DNA from 4 places in the Streptomyces sp. NPDC001027 genome. Region 2 is predicted to be linked to each of the others. Evidence: riboswitches for the same ligand, from Rfam matches in the RefSeq annotation. Region 2 holds a riboswitch; each other region holds the start of a gene.
What was found. A riboswitch is a leader RNA that binds a small molecule or an ion and turns the genes downstream of it on or off. The one in region 2 is predicted to bind cobalamin.

Region 1: it holds a riboswitch for cobalamin, as region 2 does, so the genes downstream of both, ABT300_RS38735 (ribonucleoside-diphosphate reductase subunit alpha) here and ABT300_RS36265 (CbtB domain-containing protein) in region 2, are expected to answer to the same signal.
Region 3: it holds a riboswitch for cobalamin, as region 2 does, so the genes downstream of both, ABT300_RS41040 (ABC transporter substrate-binding protein) here and ABT300_RS36265 (CbtB domain-containing protein) in region 2, are expected to answer to the same signal.
Region 4: it holds a riboswitch for cobalamin, as region 2 does, so the genes downstream of both, cobN (cobaltochelatase subunit CobN) here and ABT300_RS36265 (CbtB domain-containing protein) in region 2, are expected to answer to the same signal.

Annotation. Positions count from the first base shown of each region.
Region 1 is NZ_JBEPBI010000303.1:160-7,520, forward strand. Features, by position in the region: gene ABT300_RS38730 (ribonucleotide-diphosphate reductase subunit beta) at 1-1,065, opposite strand, end outside; gene ABT300_RS38735 (ribonucleoside-diphosphate reductase subunit alpha) at 1,065-3,449, opposite strand; cobalamin riboswitch at 3,575-3,710, opposite strand; gene ABT300_RS38740 (GNAT family N-acetyltransferase) at 3,763-4,269, opposite strand; gene ABT300_RS38745 (NACHT domain-containing protein) at 4,412-7,361, shown strand, end outside.
Region 2 is NZ_JBEPBI010000246.1:163-9,982, reverse strand. Features, by position in the region: gene ABT300_RS36305 (AAA family ATPase) at 9-554, shown strand; gene ABT300_RS36300 (phosphotransferase enzyme family protein) at 582-1,640, opposite strand; gene ABT300_RS36295 (SAM-dependent methyltransferase) at 1,684-2,490, opposite strand; gene ABT300_RS36290 (DUF397 domain-containing protein) at 2,576-2,848, opposite strand; gene ABT300_RS36285 (Sco1979 family transcriptional regulator) at 2,845-3,720, opposite strand; gene ABT300_RS36280 (ATP-binding protein) at 4,031-4,468, shown strand; gene ABT300_RS36275 (PP2C family protein-serine/threonine phosphatase) at 4,515-5,843, opposite strand; gene ligA (NAD-dependent DNA ligase LigA) at 6,106-8,265, shown strand; cobalamin riboswitch at 8,425-8,585, shown strand; gene ABT300_RS36265 (CbtB domain-containing protein) at 8,616-8,837, shown strand; gene ABT300_RS36260 (CbtA family protein) at 8,858-9,616, shown strand; partial or broken gene ABT300_RS36255 (histidine phosphatase family protein) at 9,661-9,820, opposite strand, start outside.
Region 3 is NZ_JBEPBI010000380.1:330-5,151, forward strand. Features, by position in the region: partial or broken gene ABT300_RS41035 (serine/threonine-protein kinase) at 1-918, opposite strand, end outside; cobalamin riboswitch at 1,301-1,426, shown strand; gene ABT300_RS41040 (ABC transporter substrate-binding protein) at 1,517-2,557, shown strand; gene ABT300_RS41045 (FecCD family ABC transporter permease) at 2,554-3,618, shown strand; gene ABT300_RS41050 (ABC transporter ATP-binding protein) at 3,615-4,496, shown strand; partial or broken gene ABT300_RS41055 (histidine phosphatase family protein) at 4,590-4,822, shown strand, end outside.
Region 4 is NZ_JBEPBI010000346.1:111-5,868, reverse strand. Features, by position in the region: gene cobN (cobaltochelatase subunit CobN) at 1-3,189, opposite strand, end outside; cobalamin riboswitch at 3,224-3,375, opposite strand; gene cobG (precorrin-3B synthase) at 3,421-4,707, shown strand; gene ABT300_RS40125 (precorrin-8X methylmutase) at 4,704-5,375, shown strand; partial or broken gene cobI (precorrin-2 C(20)-methyltransferase) at 5,372-5,758, shown strand, end outside.

The sequences.
Region 1 (7,361 bases), on a different contig from region 2:
CAGGTCCACGGTGCCCTCCACCGCGACCTGGTACGCCGACGGACGGCGCTCGAAGAAGTTGGTCAGCTCCTGAACGCCCTGCAGCTCCATGAAGGAGAAGGGGTTCTCCGACCCGTACACCGGGGCGAAGCCGAGCCGCGACAGGCGCTGGTCGGCGACGCACTCGAGGTACTGCCGCATCGACTCGGTGTTCATGCCGGGCAGGCCGTCGCCGCACAGATCGCGCCCGAACTGCAGCTCGGCCTCGACGGCCTCCCGGAGCATGGCGGTGACCTGCTCCTGGAGCCGGTCGTCGAAGAGCTCAGGCTCCTCCTTGCGGACCGTGTCGACCACCTCGAACGCGAAGCTCATGTGCATGGTCTCGTCGCGGAACACCCAGTTGGTCCCGGTGGCCAGACCGTGCAGCAGACCCCGGCTGCGGAACCAGTAGACGTACGCGAACGCGCCGTAGAAGAACAGGCCCTCGATGCACGCGGCGAAGCAGATGAGGTTGAGCAGGAAGCGGCGCCGGTCGGCCTGCGACTCCAGCCGCTCCAGCTTCTCCACCTCGTTGATCCACTTGAAGCAGAACTCGGCCTTCTCCCGGATGGACGGGATGTTCTCCACCGCCGCGAAGGCCGCCGCCCGGTCGTCCGGGTCGGGCAGGTAGGTGTCCAGCAGCGTCAGATAGAACTGGACGTGCACGGCCTCCTCGAACAGCTGCCTCGACAGGTACAGGCGCGCCTCGGGGGAGTTGATGTGCTTGTACAGCGTCAGCACGAGGTTGTTCGCCACGATCGAGTCGCCCGTCGCGAAGAACGCGACCAGCCGGCCGATCATGTGCTGCTCGCCCTCGGACAGCTTCGCGAGATCCGTGACGTCCGAGTGGAGGTCGACCTCCTCGACGGTCCAGGTGTTCTTGATGGCGTCCCGGTAGCGCTCGTAGAAGTCGGGATAGCGCATCGGGCGCAGGGTCAGCTCGAAGCCCGGGTCGAGCAGGTTCTTCCCGGACTTCTCGAAGCCCTCGGTCTGCTCCGTCTGCTCGGTCGTCTGGGTCTGCTGGGTCTTCTCAGGTGCGGTGGTCATTACTGGCAGGCCTCGCAGGACTCGGGGTTCTCCAGGGAGCAGGCGACGGCGTCGGGGTCGGCGGCCTGCTGCACGGGAATGGCGTTCTCGGGCTGCGCCTGGGCCCGGGCGGCCCGGGCGATCCGGGTGGCCGGGCGCGAGCGCAGGTAGTACGTCGTCTTCAGACCCGACTTCCACGCGTACGCGTACATCGAGGAGAGCTTGCCGATCGTCGGCGTCTCCAGGAACAGGTTCAGCGACTGCGCCTGGTCGAGGTACGGGGTGCGGGCGGCGGCCATGTCGATCAGTCCGCGCTGCGGGATCTCCCACGCCGTGCGGTACAGGGCACGCGTCTCGGCCGGGATCCACGCGAAGCCCTGCACCGAGCCGTTCGCCTCGCGCAGCGCCTCACGAGTGCGGGCGTCCCACACGCCGAGCTCCTTGAGCTCCTGCACCAGGTACGAGTTGACCTGGAGGAACTCGCCGGACAGCGTCTCGCGCTTGAACAGGTTCGACACCTGCGGCTCGATGCACTCGTACACGCCCGCGATGGAGGCGATGGTGGCGGTGGGCGCGATGGCGAGCAGCAGGGAGTTGCGCAGCCCCGTCGAGGCGATCCGCTCGCGCAGCGCCGCCCAGCGCTCGGGCCAGGCGAACTCGACGCCGTAGTGGTCCGGGTGCAGCACGCCCCTGGCCGTGCGGGTCTTCTCCCAGGCCGGCAGCGGGCCGCTCCGCTCGGCGAGGTCCGCGGAGGCCTCGTAGGCGGCGAGCATCACGCGCTCGGCGATGCGGGTGGACAGCGCCTTGGCCTCGGGCGAGTCGAAGGGCAGCCGCAGCTTGAAGAAGACGTCCTGGAGGCCCATCGCGCCCAGCCCGACCGGACGCCAGCGCGCGTTGGAGCGGCCCGCCTGCTCGGTCGGGTAGAAGTTGACGTCGACGACGCGGTCCAGGAACGTGACCGCGGTGCGGACCGTCTCGTCCAGCCGCTCCCAGTCGATGTCGCCGTTCGTCGTGTCGACGAACGCGCCCAGGTTCACCGAGCCCAGGTTGCACACCGCGGTCTCGCCGTCGTCCGTGACCTCCAGGATCTCCGTGCAGAGATTGGAGGAGTGCACGACATGGCCCGGCTCGGCCGTCTGGTTGGCGGTGCGGTTGGCCGCGTCCTTGAACGTCATCCAGCCGTTGCCGGTCTGCGCGAGCGTGCGCATCATGCGGCCGTACAGGTCGCGGGCCTGGATGGTCTTCTTGGCCAGACCGGCGGCCTCGGCCCTGCGGTAGGCCGCGTCGAACTCGTCGCCCCACAGATCGACCAGCTCGGGCACGTCGGCCGGGGAGAACAGCGACCACGGCTCGTCGGCGTTGACCCGGCGCATGAACTCGTCCGGGATCCAGTGCGCGAGGTTCAGGTTGTGCGTACGCCGGGCGTCCTCGCCGGTGTTGTCCCGCAGCTCCAGGAACTCCTCGATGTCGGAGTGCCAGGTCTCCAGGTAGACCGCCGCCGCGCCCTTGCGCCGGCCGCCCTGGTTCACGGCGGCGACCGAGGCGTCCAGGGTCTTGAGGAACGGCACGATGCCGTTGGAGTGCCCGTTGGTGCCGCGGATCAGCGAACCCCGGCTGCGGATGCGGGAGTACGACAGACCGATGCCGCCGGCGTGCTTCGACAGCCGGGCCACCTGGTGGTAGCGGTCGTAGATGGAGTCCAGCTCGTCCAGCGGGGAGTCGAGGAGGTAGCAGGACGACATCTGCGGGTGCCGGGTGCCGGAGTTGAAGAGCGTGGGCGAGGACGGGAGGTAGTCCAGCCGGCTCATCAGCCGGTACAGCGCGGCGACCTCGTCCAGGGCGCGGGACGTGTCGTCCTCCGCCAGACCGGCGGCGACGCGCAGCAGGAAGTGCTGGGGCGTCTCGACGACCTTGCGGGTGATCGGGTGCCGCAGCAGGTAGCGGCTGTGCAGGGTGCGCAGTCCGAAGTAGCCGAAGCGGTCGTCGGCGGCGGAGTCGATCAGCGCGTCGAGCCGGGCCGCGTGCACGCGCACGAACTCGGCGGTGCGGTCCGCGATCAGGCCCTCGCGGCGCCCGACGGCGATCGACTCGGTGAACGACGTGACGCCCTGGGAGGCGGCCTCCTCGACGATGCCGATCGTCAGCAGGCGGGCCGCCAGCTTCGAGTAGGCGGGGTCCTCGGAGATCAGGCCCGCGGCCGCCTCCGTGGCCAGCTCGCGCAGCTCCGCGGTGATCTCGGAGGCAGTCCGCGCAGACCGGCCGCGCAGCGCGGCGGCCGCGACCCGGCCGGGGTCGGCGTCGGGCAGGTCGGCGGTCAGCTCGGTCAGGGTCCGCAGCAACGCGGTACCGGGACCGTCGGTCTGCAGCTCGGTGACTGAGGCCGGTTCGGCTGGCGCGATGGTCACGTGGGGGCTCTCCCTCGCTCGGCAAGGGGCCTGGCGGAGGGCAGGGGGCAGCACACGAGCGCGCGGGGGCGTCGCGTCCACCGGCCCACTCCACGAGGCCCGGACGTCAGGGCACCCGGACCGGACGGCCGGGCGCGCTGTCGACAGGACCTCGGACTGAACAGGCGTGCCCATACGGGTAGGGATGCACGCGAGTACACCGTTGCGGGACAGTTCCGGATTCGCACCGGATTCCCCTGCAGCGACAGCGAGCATGAGCATACATCTTGTGTTCACCCGTCACGCCACCCCCAGATGTTGTGTCGGGATGGTTTCAGAGGGTCAACTCATAGGTGAGGAGAGTGAGGTCGTCCAGGTGCGGCACGGGATTCCAGTCCCGCTCGGGTGTGCGGACGAAGCCGAGACGTTCGTAGATGCGGTGTGCGGTGTGCATGCTGCGCTGGCTCGACAGGACGACGGCCGTGCAGCCCTCCGTGGCCCGCGCCCGTTCCAGGCAGGCCCGCACGAGCGCCTCGCCGGCGCCCCGGCCGCGGGCCGCGTGCGCGACCGCGAGCGCACGGATCTCGGCCTCACCGGGCCGCGCGATGTCGGCGACCGGGCCGGGACCGGCCACGAAGGTGACGCCGCCGAGGAGCCGGTCGCCGTCCACGGCCACCAGCACCTCGGCGGCGGCCGCCCGCGCGGCGACGTCCTTCAGCACCGGCAGATACGCGTCCTCCTCACCGAAGTCGAGGAGCCCGTCCTGGAGATAGGCCTGCGCGGTGATGTCACCGAGGGCCCGGTACTCGCCGGGCGCGGCCCGCCGTATCGCGATGTCCATGGCCCCGAGTCTGCCGGACGCCCGGGTTGCGCAGGCCGTCGGGAGTGATTCCATGGAAGGAGCCGTCGGCGCCGCGTCGATCCTCTGCCCCGCGGGTCCTCCGTACCGGGGAATCCGTCCCGGAACGCGCAAGGAGAACGCCATGACGAGGGTCGTCCGCCATCCGCCCGGCAAGGAGCGACCGCGCGACGCGCCGATGGCCACCCTGCCCTTCCGGCGCGCGGGAACCAGCTTCGGACGCGGCCTCGTCGGCCGCTGGCACTCCCTGACGATCCGTCTGGAGGCCCGTCGCGGCGTCGCCCGCCCCAAGAAATGGCGCCGATGGCTCTCGTACGCCAACGTCACCCGGGCGATCTGGCTGGTCGCCGTGCTCGCGGTGCTCGCCTGGGTGGGGGAGGGCGTGTTCATCCTCGTCACCCACGACACGACCGGCTTCGAGAAGTGGCGTCAGCAGAACCAGGGCTTCGAGATCGTCTCCCGGTTCGTCGGACCGGTCCTCGCCGCCTCGATCGCCGCCGCCCTCTTCCTGTTCTGGTGGTACCGCTGGACCAAGCGGCGCTACCTCACCAAGGCGCTGCGCGATCCGCGCCGGCTGGTGCCCACCGCCGGATACGACACCCGCGAGATCGTCGGCCGGGAGGACATCGCCCAGGTCATCGCCGAGCGGCTGCGGGAGCGCGACACCCGGCGGCCGTATCTGCTCGTCGGCGGCGTCGGCGCGGGGAAGACCGCCGTCCTCGTCCGGCTCACCGAACTCCTGGCCCGCCAGAACGCCGTACCGGTGCCGATCAGGCTGCGCGACGCGACGGACGGCGCCGACCTCAACTTCGAGCATCTGGCCAGGCAGCGGTTCGCCCAGGAGGCGCCCAAGGGCGTTCTGGCCCGCAGCAAGACCGACCGGGTGTGGCAGCAACTCCTCGCCGACGACAAGCCGGTCGTCCTCGCCGACGGCCTGGAGGAGGCCCTGCTCGACGACGGCCGGCAGCAGAACCGGGACAACGTCATCCGGCGGGCCATCGAGCGCGCCCGCGAGGAGAAGCTGCCCCTGGTCATCGCCTCCCGGCCGCACAGCCCGCTGGAGACCACCTCCGCCGCGATCGTGGTGCTCGAACCGCTCAGCGAGGAGGCGGCGCTGCGTTTCGTCGAGGCGGACGTGCCGGAGACCGACGAGCGCCGGGTGGACTGGATCGTCGAGACGGCGGAGGTGACCGAGTCGCCGGTCTACCTGCAGATCGCCCGCGAACTCCACCGGCGGGGACTGCTGGAGCACGACCGCCCCGAGGACGACCCGCCGAGCGTCCTCACCCGCAGCCGCGACCGCGCCGCCCTGCGGCTCTGGCTGCTGGAGACGTGGGCCGAGGGGCTGTGCGAGGGGAAGCTGCGTGAGGACGTCGCGCTGACCCCCGACGAACGCCGCGACACCCTCGAAGTGGTCTGCGCGCTGGCCTGCGTCGGACTGCTCCAGGACACGCTGGAGGTCGGCTTCGCGGAGCTGCTCGACCCGGACGTCCTGCACCCCGGCCCGGCCCGGCGCGCCCGGGTCCGGGCCGAGCGCCTGTTCGCCGGCCGCGGCTTCGACCAGTACGGCAAGCGCGACCACACGCTGTCCGACTGGGACCGGCAACAGATCTGGGACACGCTGTGCGAGCGTCTCGGCGAACCGGAGCGCAGACGGCTGCGCGAGGGCAACATGGACCAGTGCCATGCCGTCCTCGCCCGCTTCGCCGCCCACGCGAGCAGGCTCAGACTGGTGGAGGGCCTCGAGCACAGGGTCCGTTTCCCGCACAGCATCGTCCAGGCCTACTTCGGCAGTCGCGTGCTGAGCCACCTCGGGGAGCGGGGCGCCGGGGACCTCACGGAGCAGGCGCTGCAGCCGCCCGGACCCAGCCGTGAACTGCTCATCGCACTCGTCCTGATGTCCCGGCGGCGGGCGGCGGACCCTTTGGACCGCAGGCGCGGCGTGCGGGCCGAGGTGCGCAAGGAGATCGCGGAGCGGATCCGGCGCGCCCCCGTGCGGGGCCGCCCGCTCGCCTCCCGGCTGTGCGCCGCCGCGGGCCGGCGCACCGACGACCCCAAGGCCCTGGACCTCTATGCGGCCGCCCTGGAGATCGAGAGCGCCGAGGCCGACCCGAGGCACCTGGGCGACATCGTGCGGGCGGTGCGCCGGCACTGGCCCGGGATCAAGGGCGACCGGCGCACCCTGAGGGACGCCAAGCACAGGGTCCTCAAACAGCTGGGAGCCGCGTTGCGGGCGGTCTCCGACCGGATCGACACCACCCCGCTGTACTGGGAGCTCTTCCAACTGGCCGTCCGGGAGCCCTCCTACTCCATCCGCCTGGTCGTCGCCCAGGAGTTCGGCACCGGCGGCAACGCGGCGTTCGCGGTGATCCGCGAGCGGGTCGGCCTGAACAGCGACCCCGTCCAGGAGTACAACGACCGGCTCGACAGGCTGAGGGCCTGGAAGAGACGGGAGTACGAGACATGGGCCGCGCGGATGGGACGGGCACGGGCGGTCCGCGCGGCTCCGGGAGGCGCGCCCGAGGAGGACGTCGGGCGGCTCCAGGAGGACCGCAAGGAGCTGAACCGGCGCTACCGGCAGCAACGGGTCGATCTCTTCCGGGAGTTCGTGATGCGGGCCTGGATGCTCCCGATGCTCCTCGGCTCCGTCGACGAGGCCCATCGCGACGAGGCCCGGGAACGCCTCACCAAATGGCTGCGCCACCTCGACCCGAAGTTCACCGGCGGATCCCCCGATCTGCCGCTCGCCCTGGAGGCGGCGCTGGCCCAGGGATTCAAGTACGCGGCCAACCGCCGCCACCGCCACCCGCAGACGTACCGGGGAGGCCGGGACGACCTGATCCGCCAGGCGGAGACCGTGCTGCAGCAGTCACGCTGCTGGTACGCGCAGCTCAGCCTGCTTCAGGCGCTGTGTCTGTGGGAGCTCCCGGACCTGGCAGGCGGTCGCTCCGACGGGCGGCAGCCCCTCCAGCAGAGCGGTGGGACCAACGCCGTGCAGACGGTGGAGCGCTGGCTGTCGATGGCGGGCACGGTGAACGCGGCGCCCGGTTCCCCGGACGGACCTACCCGGCGGC
Region 2 (9,820 bases):
CCGGTATCGTGGCCGCCGTGAGGGCAGGCACCCGGCAGACCCGGCTGATCGTGCTGCGCGGCAACAGCGCCTCGGGCAAGTCGACGGTGGCGGCGTCCCTGCGGGACCGGTTCGGCCGCGGTCTGGCGCTCGTGGCGCAGGACAACCTGCGCCGGGAGGTGCTGCGCGAGCGCGACCGGCCGGGGGCGGCGAACATCGGGCTGATCGACGCCGTCGCCCGCTACGCCCTGGACGCCGGCTACCACGTCGTCCTCGAGGGACTCCTGTACGCCGACCACTACGGCGCGATGCTCGCCCGGCTGCGCGCCGACCACCGCGGCCCCACCCACGCCTACTACCTCGACGTGCCGTTCGCCGAGACCCTGGTGCGCCACGCCGCCAAGCCGATCGCGCACGACGTGGGCGAGGCGGACCTGCGCGACTGGTACCGCCCCCTGGATCTGCTGCCGGGCGGGGCCGAGACCGTCATCGGCGCGGACAGCGCCCTCGCCGACACCGTCGGGCGCGTGCTGCGGGACACCGGCCTGGACCGCCTGCCGCCGACGGACCGCTGACCTCGGCCCCGGGCCCGTCGGCCGCCGTCACCACGACTGCTCCAGGCACTCCGCCAGCCGTGCGACGGCGGTCGGATCCGGCAGATCCCGCAGCGAGGCGACGACCTGACCGCTCGCGAACTCCCGTTGCGCCGGCGTCACCGTCGGATCGATCGCGCACTCGGCCTGCACGCGGACGTAGTTCAGGGCCGTCGCGAAGAGCATCGAGAACGAGTCCAGGCCCCTGAGCACGGGGCGGCCACCGGCCTCCCGGTACGCGCGCACCAGCCGGCGGGCGGAATCGGCGTGGAAGCCGTTCCCGCCGGACCAGACGAACACGGCCTGCGCGAGCTCGCGACCCGCCGACGTCGGCCCGGCGTTGTCCCAGTCGAGGAGAACCGGCCCGTGCGGCCCCACCAGCACGTTCTGGGGCTGCACGTCGAGATGGGACGTCACCACCTCCTCCCCGGCGCACGGAACGCCGTCGGCGACGGACGCGGTGACGTGCCGGGCGAGCTCCCCGGCCGACGAGGCGACGAAGCGGCCCAGGGCGTCGGCCCACGGCACGTCGGCCCGTCGCACCCGCGCGTGAAGCGTCGCCCACTCGGCGGGCGAAGGACACCGCTCGTACCAGGGATCGGGCGTCCCGGTCTCCTGCGCGCCCGCCCGGTGCAGGGCGGCGAGCGTCCGGCCGCACCAGCTGAGGATCTCCGGATCGCGGGAGTCCGCCCGGGCTCCCTCGACCCACTCGTACAGCTTCACGCAGGGCCCGTCGGGCGAGCCGCCGAGCCGTGTGAGGCAGGCGCCGGCGCGGTCGGCGAAGAGCCGCGGAGAGGCGATGCCCAGCCTTTCCGCGGCGTCGCGCAGCGCGGACTCCCGTAGCACCTGCTCTTCGTCACCGTCGAAGAGCAGCTCCTTCACCGCCCACGCCGGCCCGCCCGACGGCCCGTCCGCCGAGTCGTCCGACGGGCCGTTCGGCGCGTGACTGCGCGTCAGCTTCCAGATCTGTCCGAGCGCGCCACGGGCGACCGGTTCCATGCCCCAGTCGCCGGGGCCCAGCGCGTACGCCTCCGCGACGACGTCGCCCAGGTCGCCCGTGTCGTGCATGTGCAACTCCCGTCAACAGTCGGTGTGCCGGCGCGGCGGCCGGTCACGGCTTGATGCCGACGCCCGTCCAGAGGCTGACGGTGGCGTCCGTGGCCTCGACGGCGCCGTCCGGACGCCAGCGGTGGCCGACCGCGATGCCGGGGTCGAGGAGGTCGAGCCCGTCGAAGAAGCGGGCGACGTCCGGCTGCGAACGGAACCGCACCGGCGTGCCCGCGGCCGTGTAGATGTCGGTGACCTTCTGCCAGACGACCGGATCGAAGTCGGGCGTGCAGTGACTGAGCGCGAGCGCGCTGCCCGACGGCAGGGCGTCCAGCAGCCGTCCCACGATGCCGTACGGGTCCTGCTCGTCCGTGACGAAGTGCATGAGCGCGTTGAGGGACAGGGCCACCGGCCGGTCCAGGTCCAGCACGTCGGCCAGGGCGGGCGCGTCGAGCAGCGCGCCGGGGTCGTTCACGTCACCGTGGACGTAGGCCGTGCGGCCCTGGGGCGTGCTGCGCATCAGCCGCTCCGCGTACTTCAGCACGAGCGGGTCGTTGTCGGCGTAGACGACGCGTGCGTCGGGGACCACCGACTGGGCGACCTGGTGCAGGTTGGGTTCGGTCGGGATGCCGGTGCCGATGTCCAGCCACTGGCGGATGCCGTGCTCGCGCGCCAGGACCCGGGTCGCCCGGTGCATGAACGCGCGGTTCTCCCGGGCGCACACGAAGATGCCCGGGTAGACCGACGCCACGGTCTCCGCGGCCTGCTCGTCCACGTCGAAGTGGTCCTTGCCGCCGAGGTAGTAGTCGTACATCCGGGCGGAGTGCGGCCTGCTGGTGTCGATGTCCCGCGGGGCGTTCGAGGTGGTCATCCTGTGCCTTTCGATGGTGTGCGTGGGGGGTGTCCGGCGGATCGCGCCGATGGGGCGGACGTGCTGCGCCGTCCGAGTCCGGCTCTCAGCCCGCCGTGAGATGGTCGGCGAGACCCCGTTTGACGCCCGCGACGAACGCGGCGATCTCCTCGGGGGTGTAGATCAGCGCGGGGCCGGCGGGATCGGTCGACTGCCGCATCGCCACACGCCCGTCGGCCAGTTGCTTCGTCTGCACGCACTGGCCGCCGTTGGGGCCGCTCCACGGGGACTCCCAGCCGTGCTCGCCGAGGTCGGCGGCGGGCATGCCGTTGTAGACGTGGTGGGGGGCACGGCCGTCGATGCCCTGGGCGCCGGTCATGAGTACTCCTTGCGCATCCGGTTCAGGAGCGCCCTGCTGTCGTTGTCCGAGGTCAGCAGGGACATGCGGTTGTGCGCCTCCAGATGGGCCGCGACGTCGGAGCGCTGGTCCAGGTAGACGGCGCCGGACAGGATCTCGGTGTAGACGACGTCGGGCAGCTCCGGCTCCTCGAACCGGAAATAGGTGAACGGGGCGCACGCGCCGACGTGGGCGCCGGCTGCGAACGGCACGACGTCCACGCTGACATGCTGCAGTTCCCACACCTCCAGCAGCCGGTCGATCTGCTCCCGCATCACCTCGGCGCCGCCCACCACCCGGTGCAGCACGGCCTCCTCCAGCACCACCCACAGCGTGGGCGCGTCGGGTCTCTCCAGCAGGCTCTGGCGGCGCAGCCGCAGGTCGACGCGGCGCCGCAGGTCGTCGTCCCGGTCGTTCGGGAATCCGCCGCTCAGGACCGCGCGTGCGTAACGCGGGGTCTGCAGCAGCCCGGTGACGTAGTGCGGCTCGTAGGCGCGCAGGGTCCGGGCCGCGGTCTCCAGGCTGACGTAGGCGCTGAACCAGCTCGGCAGCACGTCGCGGTACGGGTGCCACCAGCCCGGCTCGTTGGCCCGCTCGGCGAGAGCGATGAACTCCTCGATCTCCCGCCGGCCGGCTCCGTACGTCTCCAGCAGGATCTCCACGTAGAGCGGCCGCAGTCCGACCTCCGCCTTCTCCAGGCGTCGTACGGTCAGCGGCTTGACCCGGAGCGCCCGGGCCGCGTCCTCCAGCGAGACGCCCGCGTTCCGGCGTCGCTCCTGCAGACGTCGGCCGAGGATCATGCGCAGCACGGTGGGCGCACTGGGGCTGCCCGCGCCGGAACGGCCTTCGCTCACGCCCACCTCCTGGGGGAAGACACCGCCGAGAGTCCGGCTGCGGCACGCCGTAGCGGCCAGACGGATATCGGCTTGCTGAAATTATCAGGCAGTCGGTTGCAGCTTGAACTTCATTGCGAGCATAGTTACTTGTGTGAACCGCGCCGCCGAACTCGAGCGTTCTCCCGTCAAGCTCCGTCATCCGCACGCGAGTTGGACCATTCGGCAGTTCACCGGCGCAGGGCCCCTCCGGAACACCCCCTCCCTCCGGGTCTCTTGCTCACCTTCCCCGGCCTCCGGCTGCTCCCGTCCCCCACGGAAGGCGACCACCGTGTCCCCCCACGCGACCTCCCCCCAGTTCTTAGACACTTGGAGCCCGGACCGGACCCACTGGCTCGAACTCCCGGCGCACCGCTCCAGCGTGTCGATCGCCCGCCGCTCCATGACGGCGTGGCTGACCGCGTGGCGGCTGCCGGGCGAGCTGTGCGCGGACGCCGTCCTGCTGGTCTCGGAACTGGCCACCAACGCCGTGCGGCACACGCTCGGCGCCCGGTTCCTGTGCGGGGTCGGCCTGGTCGCCGAGGGATGCCTGCGCCTGGAGGTGCACGACCACGACCGTACGGGCCGCGGCCTGCCGCGCTGCGAACCCGGCCCCGACGACGAGGGCGGCCGCGGCCTGCTCCTCGTGGAGCAGCTCTCCCAGTCCTGGGGCGTGGACCGGTCACGGCTCACCGGCGGCAACGCGGTGTGGGCGAATCTGGCTGACTGAGCGCCCCTCACGGGCGGGCGCGGGCGCTCCCGGCGGCGGCCCGGCGTCAGCGGCCCGCCGGCGTCAGCTCGGCGAGCAGCAGGGTGCGGTCGTCGGCTCCGGCCGTGCCGGACGCCGCGTGCAGGAGCCGTCGGCACAGGGACGGCAGCGCGTCCCGCGCGTCGCCTTCCACGGGTTCGACGGCCGCCGCGTCCACGGTGCGCGCGAGGCGGGTGATCTCGTGGTCGATGTCGGCGTCGCGGGTCTCGACCAGGCCGTCGCTGTAGAGGACCAGCAGGGCGGGCTCGGGCACGCTCAGCACGGTCTCCTCGTAACTGCCCGCGCCCAGTCCGAGGGGCAGCCCCGCCCCGGCCAGCGCGACGGGAGCCGTCCGGCCCCGCGGACCGCGCAGCAGCGGGGGAGGGTGGCCCGCCCCCACCAGGGTGCAGGTGTGCCGCCGGGCGTCCCACTCCGCGTAGATGCAGGTGGCGAAGGAGACGCCCGGCGAGTCCCCGGCGAGGGCGTCGAGCCGGCCGACGAGGTCGGCCGCGGATATGTCCAGTGCCGCCAGCGTCCGCGCGGCGGTGCGGAGTTGGATCATCGCGACGGCCGACTCGGGACCGTGTCCCATCGCGTCCCCGACGATCAGACTGACCCGGCCGCCGGGCCGCCTCAGCACATCGGACCAGTCGCCGCCGACGAGGTTGCCGTGCCCGGCCGGCAGACAGCCGTGGACGGCGCGGCAGCCTCCGAACTCCTCGGCGGCGCCGGACGGCAGGCTGTTGCGGATGGCGAGCGCGGTGCGCCGCTCACGCTCGTACCGGCGCGCGTTGTCCAGGGCGACGGCGGTCCGCGCGGCCAGCGCCTCCGCGGCGGTCACGTCCGCCGTGCAGAACGGCGGCCGTCCCGGTCCTCGCGTGCAGTTGACGAAGCCGATCGGTTGGTCCCGGAGCCGCAGCGGGAGCACCAGGAACGACGTCACGCGCAGCAGGTCGCCGGCGCGCGCGTCGTCGTCGCCCGGACCGACGAGCCGCCCGGACGTGTGCGGATCCACCGCGTCGAGCAGCCGCGCCCGCCCGTCGGCGAGGGCCCGGGCATAGGGCGTCCGGCGGGAGTGGGCGACCATCTCGCCGACCGGCAGCGCGGCCTCCCAGTCCGCCAGCGCGCCGGGCCCGACGCGCAGCGCCGTCCGGCGCACCTCGACGCGGGGCGCGTCCGTGCGCAGGCGGGCGTTCTCCTCGAGACGCCAGCGCTCCAGCAGGTACACGGAGGCCGCGTCGCAGAACCCGGGGGTCAGCGCGTGCACGAGATGGTCGGCGGTCAACCGCAGGTCGAGTTCCGTGCCGATGACGTCGGCGGCGGGTGAGAACGCCGACCGGCGGGGAGAGGGCAGCACGGCGGACGGGTCGGGAGTGGCGCTGCGCGGTTCGTTCCGCAGGGTCGTGCCTTTCCAGTGGGGATTCCGGCCGCGCGACGGGGTCCGGGGGAGCCGCCGCGCACCCTCGCTCACTATATGATGACGCGTCAAATCAACTGATCCAAAAGCCAGTTGTGAAGATCGCCGCCACCATGACGACGTACCGCGGGCAACCGGTCCGAGCCGCCCGGGGCGGCTTCGCCGGCGGCGCTCCAGGGCGTTGTCAGTGGTGGCGGGCAGGATGACCGGCATGACAACACGTGGTGCAGTGATCGGGGACGCCGCCGCCTACGCGCAGGCGGTCGAGGACGCGGTGAAGGCGTCGGCGGCGTACTACTCCGCCGGCACGTCGGGCCTGGACGACGACGACTACGACCGTCTGGTGCGGTCCATCGCGGCCTGGGAGGCCGAGCACCCGGAGCAGACGCGGGCCGACTCCCCGACGGGGAAGGTCGCCGGCGGGGCCGTGGTGGGCGACGTCCCGCACACGGCGGCGATGCTGAGCCTGGACAACGTGTTCTCGCCCGACGAGTTCACGGCCTGGACCGTCTCGCTGGCCAGACGCATCGGCCGCGAGGTCACCCGGTTCAGCGTGGAGCCCAAGCTCGACGGCCTGGCCATCGCGGCCCGCTACCGGCAGGGCCGGCTCACGCAGCTCGTCACCCGGGGCGACGGGACGGCCGGGGAGGACGTGTCGCACGCGATCGGCGCCGTGGAGGGCCTGCCGACCGAGCTGGCGCAGCCGGTCACGGTGGAGGTGCGCGGCGAAGTCCTGATGACGAACGCCCAGTTCGAGCACGCCAACGAAGTGCGCACCGCGCACGGCGGAGCGCCGTTCGCCAACCCCCGCAACGCCGCCGCGGGCACCCTGCGCGCCAGGGAACGCGCCTACACCGTCCCGATGACGTTCTTCGGCTACGGCCTGCTGCCCCTCGCCGACAGCGACCCGGCGTTCGCCGAGCGTCTGCGGGAGAGCGCGCACAGCGACCTCATGACCGAGGCCGCCGCGCTGGGCGTGAACACCACGGCCGCCACCGCCGTGCCCGGGGTCACCGCGACCACCGTCGAGGAGGTCCTGACCCGGGTCGAGGAGACGGCCGCACTGCGCGCGACGCTGCCGTTCGGGATCGACGGGATCGTCGTCAAGGCCGATCTGGCGGCCGACCAGGCGGCCGCCGGATCCGGCTCGCGGGCCCCGCGCTGGGCGATCGCCTTCAAGCTGCGGGCCGTGGAGAAGATCACCCGGCTGCTGGCGGTGGAGTGGAACGTGGGCCGCACCGGCGTCATCGCGCCGCGCGCCGTCCTGGAGCCGGTGGAGATCGAGGGCTCCACCATCACCTACGCCACCCTGCACAACCCCGCCGACATCACCCGCCGCGACCTGCGCCTCGGCGACCGGGTCATGGTCCACCGGGCCGGTGACGTCATCCCGCGCATCGAGGCGCCCGTAGCCCATCTGCGCACCGGCGAGGAACAGCCCATCCCCTTCCCCGAGACGTGTCCGCGGTGCGGCTCGGGCATCGACGCCAGCGAGCAGCGCTGGCGCTGCGAGAACGGCCGCGACTGCCATCTCGTCGCCTCCCTGTCCTACGCCGCCGGGCGCGACCAGCTCGACATCGAGGGCCTCGGCCGCACCCGGGTCGTCCAGCTGGTCGACGCCCGACTCGTCGGAGACCTCGCCGACCTGTTCACGCTCACCCGTGAGCAGCTGCTGGGCCTGGAGCGGATGGGGGAGACCAGCACCGACAACCTGCTGGCCGCGCTCGCCGCCGCGAGGGCGCAGCCGCTGTCGCGTGTGCTCTGCGCGCTCGGCGTCCGCGGCACCGGCCGTTCGATGTCGCGGCGCATCGCCCGGCACTTCGCCACCATGGACTGTCTCCGCGCCGCCGACGCCGACGCGATCCGGCAGGTCGAGGGCATCGGCGCCGAGAAGGCCCCCTCGATCGTCGCCGAACTCGCCGAACTGGCCCCGCTCATCGACAAACTCGTCGCGGCCGGGGTGAACATGACCGAGCCGGGCGCCACCCCGCCGGCGCCCCGGACGACCGAGGGCGCGGACGAGGGCGGAGGCGAGGGCGGAGGCGACGGCGCGGAGGGTGCGGAGGGCGCCGACGAGGCGGGCCGTCCGCTGGCCGGGATGACCGTGGTCGTCACCGGCGCGATGACCGGAGCCCTGGAGAAGCTGAGCCGCAATCAGATGAACGAGCTCATCGAACGGGCCGGCGGCCGCTCCTCCTCCAGCGTCTCCGGGAAGACCTCTCTCGTGGTGGCCGGGGAGGGCGCCGGATCAAAGCGCGCCAAGGCCGAGGCCCTCGGCGTCCGCCTCGCCGCCCCGGACGAGTTCGCCGCCCTGGTCGCAGGCCTCCTCACCCCGGACGCCGGCGCCCCGTCGTCGGTGTGACGGTCGTCCCGGCAGCCGTCCGCCGCCGCCCGGCGCCGGTCGGCCCGGCGATCAGCACCCGACCCGGCCGGCGATCAGCGCCGATCGGCGCCCGATCAGGGCGGTGATCCGCGCCACTTGGTCGCGGAGAGCGACGTCACGCCAGGTGGTGCGGTATTGGCCAGGCGCGCGACACGCGGTACCGTCGCTCTGATATCGACGACGTCAGCACGGAAGCCGGTGGAAATCCGGCACGGTCGCGCCACTGTGAACGGTGGGCTCCTCCTCGGGAGCGCATCGAGAGTCAGACCCGGAGCCGTCGTCCTGTGCACCACCGAGATGGGACGCGAACTCCCAGAGGAGGCCCTGCCATGGCGCAGCATGTCGCCCAGCCGACCCCCACCACCCCTGTGGTCCCCGCCAAGTTGCCGCTGAAGGACATCGCCCCCTGGGCCGTCTTCTTCGGCGTCCTGATGCTGGTCCTGCTGTACTTCGTCGGCGCCGAACAGGGCGCCACCTCCGTCGTCTCCGGCGAGGGAGTCCACGAGTGGGTGCACGACGCACGCCACCTTCTCGGCTTCCCCTGCCACTGACGAGGGACGCCGCACACTCGATGAACTCCGCAACGGTAAGAAACCTGCTCGTCCGCGGCATGCTCGCCGGCCTCGCGGCCGGCGTGCTCGCCCTGGTCGTCGCCTACTTCCTCGGCGAGCCGAACGTCGACAGCGCGATCGGCTTCGAGGAGTCCCACGCCCCCGCGCACGAGCACGAGGTCGAACTCGTCTCCCGCAGCCTCCAGTCCACCGCGGGCCTCGCCACCGGCGTCCTGGTGTACGGGGTGGCCCTCGGGGGCATCGCCGCCCTCGCCTACTGCTTCGCGCTGGGCCGCGTCGGCCGCTTCACCCCCCGGGCCACGGCGCTCCTGCTCTCGGGGGCGGCCCTGCTCACCGTGTACGTCGTCCCGTTCCTCAAGTACCCGGCCAATCCGCCCGCGGTCGGTGACCACGACACCATCGCCAAGCGGACCACCCTGTACTTCCTGATGATGGTGCTCGGCGTGCTCCTCGCGGTCGCCGCCGTGATCGCCGGCAGGCGGCTCGCACCGCGACTGGGCGCCTGGTACGCCACGGTCGTCGCCGTCCTCGGCTTCACCGTCGTGATCGGGCTGGCCTACGCGTTCCTGCCCTCCGTCAACGAGGTGCCGACGGACTTCCCGGCGGCCCTGCTGTGGCGGTTCCGGCTCTCCTCGCTCGCCCTGCAGATCACGATGTGGGCGGGCTTCGGCCTCGTCTTCGGGGAACTGGCCGAACGGCTGCTGAACCCGAAGCCCGCCGCGATCCCCGCGGGGACGGCGGTGACCGCCTCGCGGTAGCCGCGGGCTCCGTCCCGGAGACCGACGATCGGGCGGACGCGACCTCAGGCCGTCTCCGCCCGATCCAGCGGGAGCCCCAGCCGCAGGTTCCAGCGGCCGCCGCGCCCGCTGACGGAGGTCGCCGTCAGCGGCGGCACGTCCAGCCGCCAGAACGCCGTCGCGGGCGCCCCCAGCACCTGCACCGCCGCGGCCCGTACGACCTCC
Region 3 (4,822 bases), on a different contig from region 2:
CCGCGAGACCGGGTCCGGCGGCACGGGGCGGTCCAGCTCCCGCACGGCCGCCTGGTGGGAGGCGACCATGGCGGCGACGGGCGCCGGCAGCCAGCCGTCCGTCAGCACCTGTTCGGCGCCGCCGGGAGCGCAGGCCGCGGAGAGCCGGTCGGGGTGGATCCTCAGGGCCGGGTCCTTGGCGTGACAGAGGCTGATGATCTTGTCCAGCGGTTCGGGCACCAGGCTCAGGTCGGGCGATCCGTGCGCCACCTGGTAGAGCAGCGCAGCGCCCACCGCCCCGCCGAACGGCGAGCGCCCGGACGCGGCGAACGCGAGCACCGACCCGAGGCAGAAGACGTCGCCCTCCGGGCCCATCGGATCGCCGGTGGCCTGCTCCGGGCACATGTAGTCGAGAGAGCCGAACAGGGTGCCGGAACCGGTGAGTTCATAGCCGTCGCGGGCGCGCACGATGCCGAAGTCGATGACCCGCGGGCCGTCCGCCGCGAGCAGCACGTTGGACGGTTTGAGGTCACGGTGCACGAGCCCTTCGGCGTGCACGGCGGTCAACGCCTCGGCCACGCCCGCGCCCAGTGCGAGCACCGTCTCCACCGGCAGCGGCCCGTGCGCGGCGACCGCCTCGGCCAGGGTGGGGCCGGGCACATGGTCGGTGGCGAGCCAGGGCGTCTCGTCGTCCGGAGCGGCGTCCACCACGTGCGCCGTGTAGGGGCCGCCGACCGCCGCCGCGGCCGCCACCTCCCGCCGGAAACGGATGCGGAAGTTGTCGTCGTCCGCCATCTCCGGACGGATCACCTTGACGGCGACGACGCGGCCGGCCCACGACCGCGCGAGATAGACCCGGCCCATGCCGCCCGCACCGAGCCGGGCCAGGAGCCGATACGGCCCGAGTTGCTCGGGGTCTTCTGGACGCAGTGGCTGCATGCCCTCGGCCGCCTGTTCTCGGTGGTGACGGGCTGAGATCCCGCCCAGGCTGCGGGGAAGGCCCGGTGGGGTCCGGACCACAGACTAGGCGCTGGAACGGCGGGCGGGAGCACGTCCTCACATGCGGGTTCACCCACCTCGAAGTAAGTGCCTGGCCGTCTTCCGCTTCCGCAGCGTTCATATGACGTCCGGTCAGAGATCGGGTGACACGTGCTTTCCCTGCGGGAACAGTGCGCGATGAGCAACAAGTGCACGATGAAAGCACATACCGGGCCGAAGACCTCCGATGTGCCGAAGGTCACCCCCGTCGGGGCCCTCGACGCCTGTGGTAGCTTGCCGAGGCCAGTCGTACTCGTGCGCGCCCCCGGGGCGCGCGGGGGTCAGGGAATCCGGTGGGAATCCGGAGCTGACGCGCAGCGGTAAGGGCGACGGGCGGGGCTTTCGGCCACTGGACGCGCATGCGCTCCGGGAAGGCGCCTCGCCCGGGTGACCCCGAGTCCGAAGACCTGCTGGCGGCCTCCGGTGTCGCAGACCGGCCGGAGGAGCGCACCGTACGACCGGGCTTCGCGCTTGAGCCCTCGACGCCGAAGGAAACTCCGTGCCGTTCGCACGTCCCGTCGCTCCTGCCGTCCTGTTCCTGGCAGGAGCCCTCCTGGCGACCGGCTGCGGCGGCTCCGCCGCCTCCTCCGACGGTCCCGCCGACAGCCACGCGGCCGGCCGGCCGGTCACGCTCGACAACTGCGGACAGCGGGTCCGGATCGACACGCCCCCTCGGCGGGCGGTCTCCCTCAACCAGGGCACGACGGAGATCATGCTCTCCCTCGGGCTCGCGGACCGGATGGCGGGTACCGCCACCTGGACCGACCCGCTGCCCAGGAGCCTCGAGAAGGCCGATGCCCGGGTGAGGCGGCTGGCCGACGACGCGCCTTCCTTCGAGAAGGTCCTGGACGCCGAACCCGACTTCGTGGCCGCCTCGTTCGCCTCCACGCTCGGCAAGGGCGGAGTGGCCACGCGTGCCCAGTTCGACAAGCTCGGGATCCCGACCTATCTCTCCCCCTCCGACTGCACGGGCAAGGACAACAGCGGCGGCGGCGACGGCGTCCGCACGAAGCCGCTGACCATGGAGGCGGTCTACGGCGAAGTACGCGACCTGGCCCGGGTGTTCGGCGTCGAGAAACGGGGCGAGGAACTGGTGGCCGACCTCAAGTCCCGGGTGGCCAGGGCCGCTTCGGGACTCGATGCCAAGAACGTCACACTCCTCTACTGGTTCGCCAACTCCCAGTCCCCCTACCTGGCCGGCTGCTGCGGCGCCCCCGGCGTCATCACCCGCGAACTCGGCGCGAAGAACGTCTTCGACGACACCGAACAGGAGTGGCCGCAGGTCAACTGGGAGACCGTCGCCGACCGCGACCCGGACGTCCTCGTGATCGGCGATCTGACCCGCAGGCAGCAGACGGCCGAGACCGCGGCCAAGAAGATCGCGTTCCTGGAGTCCGACCCGGTCACCCGGAACATGACCGCGGTGCGCGAGAAGCGGTACGTCCTGCTGTCCGGGCAGGCGATGAACCCGACCGTGCGCACCGTCGAGGGCGTGGAGAAGGTCGCGGCGGCACTGCGCGCGTACGGCCTCGCGCGATGACCGCCGTCGGCCCGGCGGCCGCCGCCGCTCCTGCGGCGGTGGCGGCGCGGGGGCTGCGCCAGGTGCTGCTGTGGGCGGCCGGGCTCGCGCTGCTGTGCGCGTCCGTCGCCGTGGCGATCACCATCGGTCCGGCCGACATCGCGGTCCGGGACGTGTTGTCCACGGTGGCCGCCCATCTCGGCCTCGCCGAAACCGGGTTGACGCCGTTGCGGGACGGCATCGTGTGGAATCTGCGGCTGCCGCGCACGCTGCTGGCCGCGGTGTGCGGAGCCGGGCTCGCCGTGTGCGGGGCGGTGATGCAGTCCCTGCTGCGCAACCCGCTCGCCGACCCGTTCGTCCTCGGGATCTCCTCCGGCGCCTCGACCGGCGCGGTCGTGGTGGTCGTGCTCGGCGCGGGCGGCGGGGCCCTGTCGGTGTCCGGGGGCGCGTTCCTCGGTGCGGCGGTCTCCTTCGCGCTGGTGCTGCTGCTCAGTCACACGCTGGGCGGCGCCACGGACCGGGTGGTGCTCGCCGGGGTGGCGGCGATGCAGTTGTTCTCGGCGCTCACCTCGTTCGTCGTCATGACGAGCGCCGACGCCGAGACCACCCGCGGCGTCCTGTTCTGGCTGCTCGGCTCGCTCAGCGGGGCCGGCTGGGCGGACGTGGGGGCGGGCGGGGCGGTGCTGGTCGGGGTGCTGCTGGTGTGCGCGGGGTACGCGACGACGCTGGACGCCTTCGCGTTCGGGCAGGACGCGGCCGCGTCGCTGGGCGTGCACGTGGCCCGCACCCGGCTGGTCCTGCTCTGCGCCACCGCCCTGCTGACGGCCACGCTGGTCAGTTCGGCGGGGGCGATCGGCTTCGTCGGACTCGTGCTCCCGCACGCGGCCCGGGCCCTGACCGGTCCCGGACACACCCGGCTGCTGCCGGCCACCGCCCTGGCGGGGGCGGTCTTCCTGGTGTGGGTGGACACCCTCGCCCGCACCGTCCTGGACCCGCAGGAGGTGCCGGTGGGCGTGGTGACCTCGCTGATCGGCGTCCCGGCGTTCGTCCTCGTGCTGTACCGGACCAGGAGCGCGCGATGACGGGGACCGCCGAGGGCGCCGGCCTGCGCGGCGACCGCCTCGCCTACACGGCGGGCGGTTCGCTGATCCTCGACGGAGTCGGTCTCGCGCTGCGCCCGGGAACCGTCACCGGTCTGCTCGGCCCGAACGGTTCCGGCAAGTCCACGCTGCTGCGGCTGCTCGCGGGCGTCCTCGCCCCCGCCTCGGGCGTGGTCACCCTCGACGGCCGTCCGCTGACGCAGGTCGGGCGGCGGGCGGTCGCCCGGCGGGTCGCCGTCGTCGAGCAACAGGCCGACACACAGGTGGCGTTGAGCGTCCTGGACGTCGTGCGGCTGGGCCGGGTGCCGCTTCGCCGGGCCTGGGGCGCCGCCTCGGCGCAGGACGAGGCCGCGGTCCGTTCCGCGCTGGAGCGGACCGGCCTCGGCGACAAGGCCGGCCGGCTGTGGCACACCCTCTCCGGCGGGGAGCGCCAGCGCGTCCAGATCGCCCGCGCGCTCGCCCAGCAGCCGCGGGAGCTGCTGCTGGACGAGCCCACGAACCACCTCGACATCCAGCACCAGCTCGCGTTGCTGGACCTGATCACCGAACTCGGGCTGACGAGCGTCGTCGCGCTGCACGATCTGAACCTGGCCGCGATGTACTGCGACCGGGTCGTCGTCCTCAAGCAGGGCAGGGCGGTGGCCGCCGGCACACCGCAGGAGGTGCTCACCGAGGCGCTGATCGCCGACGTCTACGGGGTGCGGGCCGTCCTCACCCGCGACGGACCCGACGGCCGCCCGCACATACGCTTCCTGGGCGCCCTGCCCGCCGCGCCGAAGGGGGAGCGCCACGACGGAGAACGACACGACGAGGTCCGGCAGGACGAGGTGCGGCAGGACGAGGTGCGGCAGGACGGCTAGGGCGGGGGCCGGCGGTGCCACGCCCCCGCACTGCCGTGCCCTGTGCGCCGTAGCAACCCCTATGTTCGAGACCGCAGCAGAAGGAGCCGCCCCGTGACCGTCCGTGTCGTGTTCGTCTCGCCCGCGACGAGTTCGTCGCTGCGACAGGCCCGTTTCGACGACGGGGCCTCGATCGACGCCGCCGGGGCGGCGCTCGCCCGCGCCGCGGCCGGATCGCTGCCCGCGGCCGCACGGGTCCTCGTCTCGCCCGGCGTGCGGTGCGGCGAGACGGCTGCGGCCCTTGGTCTCGACGCGCTGGAGACGGCGGAGTTGGCGGGGCTCGAGGT
Region 4 (5,758 bases), on a different contig from region 2:
GATGTACGCCTCCGGGGCGGTGCCGCGCAGGGCCCGGACGGTGGCGACCATGCCGCCGTGGTACTGGAAGTAGTCGTCGGAGTCGGCGATGTCGTGTTCGCGGGTGTCGGTGTTCTTCGCGGCGACCGCGATCCGCCGGTAGGCCGTCTCCATCTCCTCGCGGGCCGGACGGCCGTCCAGTTCGCGGCCGTAGGCGTAGCCGCCCCACACCGTGTAGACCTCGGCGAGGTCGGCGTCGGTGCGCCAGTCGCGGGAGTCGATGAGCTGGAGCAGACCGGCGCCGTAGGTGCCCGGGCGGGAGCCGAAGATGCGGGTGGTGGCGCGGCGTTCGTCGCCGTGCGCCGCCAGGTCTGCGCCGACGTGCGCGCGCACGTGGTTGACCTCGGCCGGCTCGTCGAGCGAGGCCGCGAGGCGGACGGCGTCGTCCAGCAGGCCGATCGTGTGCGGGAAGGCGTCCCGGAAGAAGCCCGAGATGCGCAGGGTGACGTCGATGCGCGGGCGGCCCAGCTCCTCGTACGGGACGGCCTCCACACCGGTCACCCGGCGCGAGGCGTCGTCCCAGACGGGGCGGACGCCGAGCAGCGCGAGGGCCTCGGCCACGTCGTCGCCGGCCGTGCGCATGGCGCTGGTGCCCCACAGCGACAGGCCGACGGAGGTGGGCCACTCGCCGTTGTCGGCGCGGTAGCGCTCCAGGAGCGAGTCGGCGAGGGCCTGCCCGGTCTCCCAGGCGAGGCGGGAAGGGACGGCCTTGGGGTCCACGGAGTAGAAGTTGCGGCCGGTCGGCAGGACGTTGACCAGGCCCCGCAGCGGGGAGCCGGACGGGCCGGCCGGGACGAATCCGCCGTTCAGTGCGTGGACGACGTGGTGGAGTTCGGCGGTGGTCGCGGCGAGGCGCGGGACGACCTCGCGGGCGGCGAACTCCAGGATGGCGGTGACCTGTTCGCCGTGCTCGTCGGGCACGGAGTCCGGGTCCCAGCCCAGCTCCTCCATCCGCTCGACCAGGGCGCGGGCCTTGGCCTCCGCCTCGTCGGCGGTGACCCGGGTCGCGGCCGACTCGTCGAGGCCGAGCGCCTCGCGCAGACCGGGCAGGGCCGTGGCGCCGCCCCAGATCTGGCGGGCGCGCAGGATCGCGAGGACGAGGTTGACGCGGTCGGCGTCGGCCGGCGGGTTGCCGAGGACGTGCAGGCCGTCGCGGATCTGGGCGTCCTTGACCTCACAGAGCCAGCCGTCGACGTGCAGCAGGAAGTCGTCGAAGCCGTCGTCGTCCGGGCGGTCGGCGAGGCCGAGGTCGTGGTCGAGCCTGGCGGCCTGGATGAGGGTCCAGATCTGGGCGCGGATCGCCGGCAGCTTCGCCGGGTCCATGGAGGAGATCTGGGCGTACTCGTCGAGGAGTTGCTCCAGCCGCGCGATGTCGCCGTAGGAGTCGGCGCGGGCCATCGGCGGGACGAGGTGGTCGACGAGGGTGGCGTGCGCGCGGCGCTTGGCCTGGGTGCCCTCGCCCGGGTCGTTGACCAGGAAGGGGTAGACCAGGGGGAGGTCGCCGAGGGCGGCGTCGGGACCGCAGGCGGCGGACAGGCCGGCGTTCTTGCCGGGCAGCCACTCCAGGTTGCCGTGCTTGCCGAGGTGGATCATCGCGTCCGCGCCGAAGCCGCCGTCCTCGGCCCGCGCGGCGATCCAGCGGTAGGCGGCCAGGTAGTGGTGCGAGGGCGGCAGGTCCGGGTCGTGGTAGATGGCGATCGGGTTCTCGCCGAAGCCGCGCGGGGGCTGGATCAGGATCAGCAGGTTGCCGAAGCGCAGCGCGGCGAGGACGATGTCGCCCTCCGGGTTGCGGCTGCGGTCGACGAACATCTCGCCGGGCGGCGGGCCCCAGTGCTCCTCGACGGCCGAGCGCAGCTCCTCGGGCAGGGCGGCGAACCAGCGGCGGTAGTCGGCCGCCGGGATCCGCACCGGGTTGCGCGCCAACTGCTCCTCGGTGAGCCAGCCCTGGTCGTGGCCGCCCGCCTCGATGAGCGCCCGGATCAGCTCGTCGCCGTCGCCGGAGGCCAGCCCCGGCACCTCGGCGTCCGTCCCGAAGTCGTAGCCCTCCTCGCGCAGCCGGCGCAGCAGGGCGACCGCGCTGGCGGGGGTGTCCAGGCCGACCGCGTTGCCGATGCGGGAGTGCTTGGTGGGGTAGGCGGAGAGCACCAGCGCGAGACGCTTGTCGGCGGGCGGGACATGGCGCAGCCGGGCGTGGCGTACGGCGATGCCGGCGACGCGGGCGGCCCGCTCCGGGTCGGCGACATAGGCGGGCAGGCCGTCGGCGTCGATCTCCTTGAAGGAGAACGGGACGGTGATCAGCCGGCCGTCGAACTCCGGGACGGCGATCTGTCCTGCCGCGTCCAGCGGGGAGACGCCCTCGTCGCTCGTCTCCCAGTCGGTCCGCGAGGAGGTCAGGCACAGCGCCTGGAGGATCGGGACGTCCAGGGAGGTCAGCGCGCCCGCGTCCCACGACTCGTCGTCGCCGCCCGCCGAGGCGTCGGCGGGGCGGGTGCCGCCCGCGGCGAGCACCGTGGTGACGATGGCGTCGGCGGCGCGCAGTTCCTCGATCAGCTCCGGCTCGGGGGCGCGCAGGGAGGCGACGTACAGCGGGAGCGGCCGGGCGCCGGACGCCTCGACGGCGTCGCACAGGGCGTGCACGAAGGCGGTGTTGCCGCTCATGTGATGGGCCCGGTAGTAGAGCACGGCGACGGTCGGGGCCCCGGGGGCGCCGGCCGGCGCCGGCCGCTCCAGCGGACCCCAGGTGGGGGCGGACGCCGGGGCGTCGAAGCCGTGGCCGGTGAGCAGGACCGTGTCGGAGAGGAACCGGGCGAGCTGCTCCAGGTTGGCGGGGCCGCCGTGGGCGAGATAGGCGTGGGCCTCGGCGGCGATGCCGACGGGGACCGTGGAGGCGGCCATCAGCTGGGCGTCGGGGGCCTGTTCACCGGTCAGGACGACGACCGGGCGGCCGTCGGCGAGCAGCAGGTCGAGGCCGTCCTGCCAGGCGCGCACCCCGCCGAGGAGGCGTACGACGACGAGGTCGGCGCCGTCGAGGAGCGCGGGGAGGTCGTCGAGGACGAGCCGGGCCGGGTTGGCGAAGCAGTACGGGACCGGGCCGGCGGCGGCTCGGGCGCTCAGCAGGTCGGTGTCGGACGTCGACAGCAGCAGGATCATGGGGCGTCGGCCTTCCTCGGGGTGTCCGCGCCCCGGGCGGTGTCGGACGGCGGGAGTTCCTGACTCACCCGGCTTCTGAGGGCCGGGCTCACAGTGGCGGGACCGCGCCGGATTCGCACCGGGCTTCCTCCCCTGTCGCCGTCGTGGCGATGGCGGACCGGATGATCCACCGCCAGCATAGTAAGGGGCGGGGGAAGAGGGCACAGGCATACCTCCCAGGTGGACGTGGGTATGCTCGCCGCCATGTCCTCGGCTGACCTCCGTCCAACGTCCCAGGCCACAGCGGTCTCACGGGACCGCGGTGACGCCTGCCCCGGGGCTTTGCGGCTGCACGCGGCGGACGACGGGGCGCTGGCCCGGGTCCGGGTGCCGGGCGGGGTGCTGAGCGTCCGTCAGGCCGAGGCGCTGGGCGAGGCGGCCGGGCGGCTGGGCGACGGGGAGATCCATCTGACCTCGCGCGGCAACGTGCAGCTGCGGGGCCTCGCGGACGGCTGCGGCGCGGAGCTCGCCGACCTGCTGGCGGCGGCCGGGCTGCTGCCCTCCCCCGGACACGAGCGGGTGCGCAACATCGTCGCCTCGCCGCTGTCCGGCCTCGACGGACGCGGCCTGCGCGATGTCCGGCCCTGGCTGTCGGAGCTCGACGCGGCGCTGTGCGCGAGCGGGCCGGCGCGGGAGTTGTCGGGCCGGTTCCTGTTCGCCCTGGACGACGGGCGCGGGGACGTGGCCGGGCTCGGCGCCGACGTGACGCTGCGGGCGACCGGCGACGGTGCGGTGCTCGCTCCGGGTGCGGTGCGGGTGTCCGCGCGGGACGCGCCACGGGCGGCGCTGCTGGCGGCCGAGACGTTCCTGCGGGCCGTCCGGGAGTCCGGCGGCGGAGTCTGGCGGGTGGCCGAACTCACCCTGCCCGAGGGCGTGCTGGCCGAGCGGGTCCGCCGCCGCCTGGCCGCCGAAGGCATCGGCGGGTCGTCCCTGACGGAGGTCGCCCCCGTCCCCGACGCGCAGGGGCCCGCGCCCGGCGTCGTCGGCGACGCCCTGTCCGCGCACGTGCCCCTCGGGCGGCTCTCCGCCCGCCAGTGGCGGGAGTTGACGCGGGTCGCCGAGACCGAGCTGCGGCTGACCCCGTGGCGCGGAGTCGTCGTCCCCGCGCCGGGCCGGGACCCTCGGCAGCGGGCCGAGTCCCTCGCGCGGCTCGCCGCCGCCGGACTCGTCACCGATCCGGACTCGCCGTGGCCGCGCGTCGGCGCGTGCGTCGGGCGGCCCGGGTGTGGCAAATCCCACGCCGACGTCCGGGCCGACGCGGCCGACACTGTCGACGCGGCCGGCGCCTGCCCCCTCCCGCTGTACTGGTCCGGCTGCGAACGGCGTTGCGGACACCCACACGGCGACCGGATCGACGTGGTCGCCTCCGCGGACGGCGGCTACCGGCTGACCGCCGTGCGGTCGGGCCGTCCGACGGGCGCCGCAGCGATGACCGACCCCGACCACCTCGCCGCCGCCCTGGCGGCGATCACCTCATGAGCCGTACCACCATCGAGAGCAGCGAGACGAACACCGTGAGCAGCTACGACTACGAGAAGGACGGTGCGGTCATCTACCGCCGGTCCTTCGCCACCATCCGCGCGGAGTCCGACCTCGAAGGACTGCCCGCCGACGTCAGCCAGGTCGCGGTCCGGATGATCCACGCCTGCGGGATGGTCGACCTCGTACGGGACCTGGCGTACACGCCGTCCGTCGTCGCCCGCGCCCGCGAGGCGCTGCGGGCCGGCGCGCCCGTCTTCACCGATGTGCAGATGGTGGCCAGCGGCGTCACCCGACGGAGGCTGCCCGCCGAGAACGACGTGCTGTGCACGCTGTCCGACCCGAGCGTGCCGGACCTTGCCGCGCGGCTCGGCACCACGCGCACCGCCGCCGCGCTGGAGCTGTGGCGGGACCGGCTCGAGGGCTCGGTGGTCGCCGTCGGCAACGCGCCCACCGCCCTGTTCCGGCTGCTGGAGATGATCGAGGAGGGCGCGCCGCGGCCCGCCGCCGTGATCGGCGCGCCGGTCGGGTTCATCGGCGCGGCCGAGTCCAAGGACGCCCTGGCGGCGAACACGCACGGCCTGGACTACCTGGTGGTGCGCGGGCGCCGTGGCGGCAGCGCCATCGCGGCCGCCGCGCTCAACGCGATCGCGAGCGAGGAAGAATGAGCGGCAAGCTGTACGGCGTCGGGCTCGGCCCCGGCGACCCGTCCCTGATGACCGTGCGGGCCGTCGAGGTGATCGGCGAGGCGGACGTGATCGCCTACCACAGCGCCCGGCACGGCCGGTCCATCGCCCGCGCGATCGCGGCGAAGCACCTGCGCGCCGATCACGTCGAGGAGCGGCTGGTCTACCCGGTCACCACGGAGACCACCGACCACCCGGGCGGCTACCAGGGCGCGATGGACGAGTTCTACGCCGAGGCGGCCGCCCGGCTCGCCGCGCATCTCGACGCGGGGCGCACGGTGGCGGTGCTCGCCGAGGGCGATCCGCTGTTCTACGGCTCCTACATGCACATGCACAAGCGGCTCGCCGACCGCTACGAGACCGAG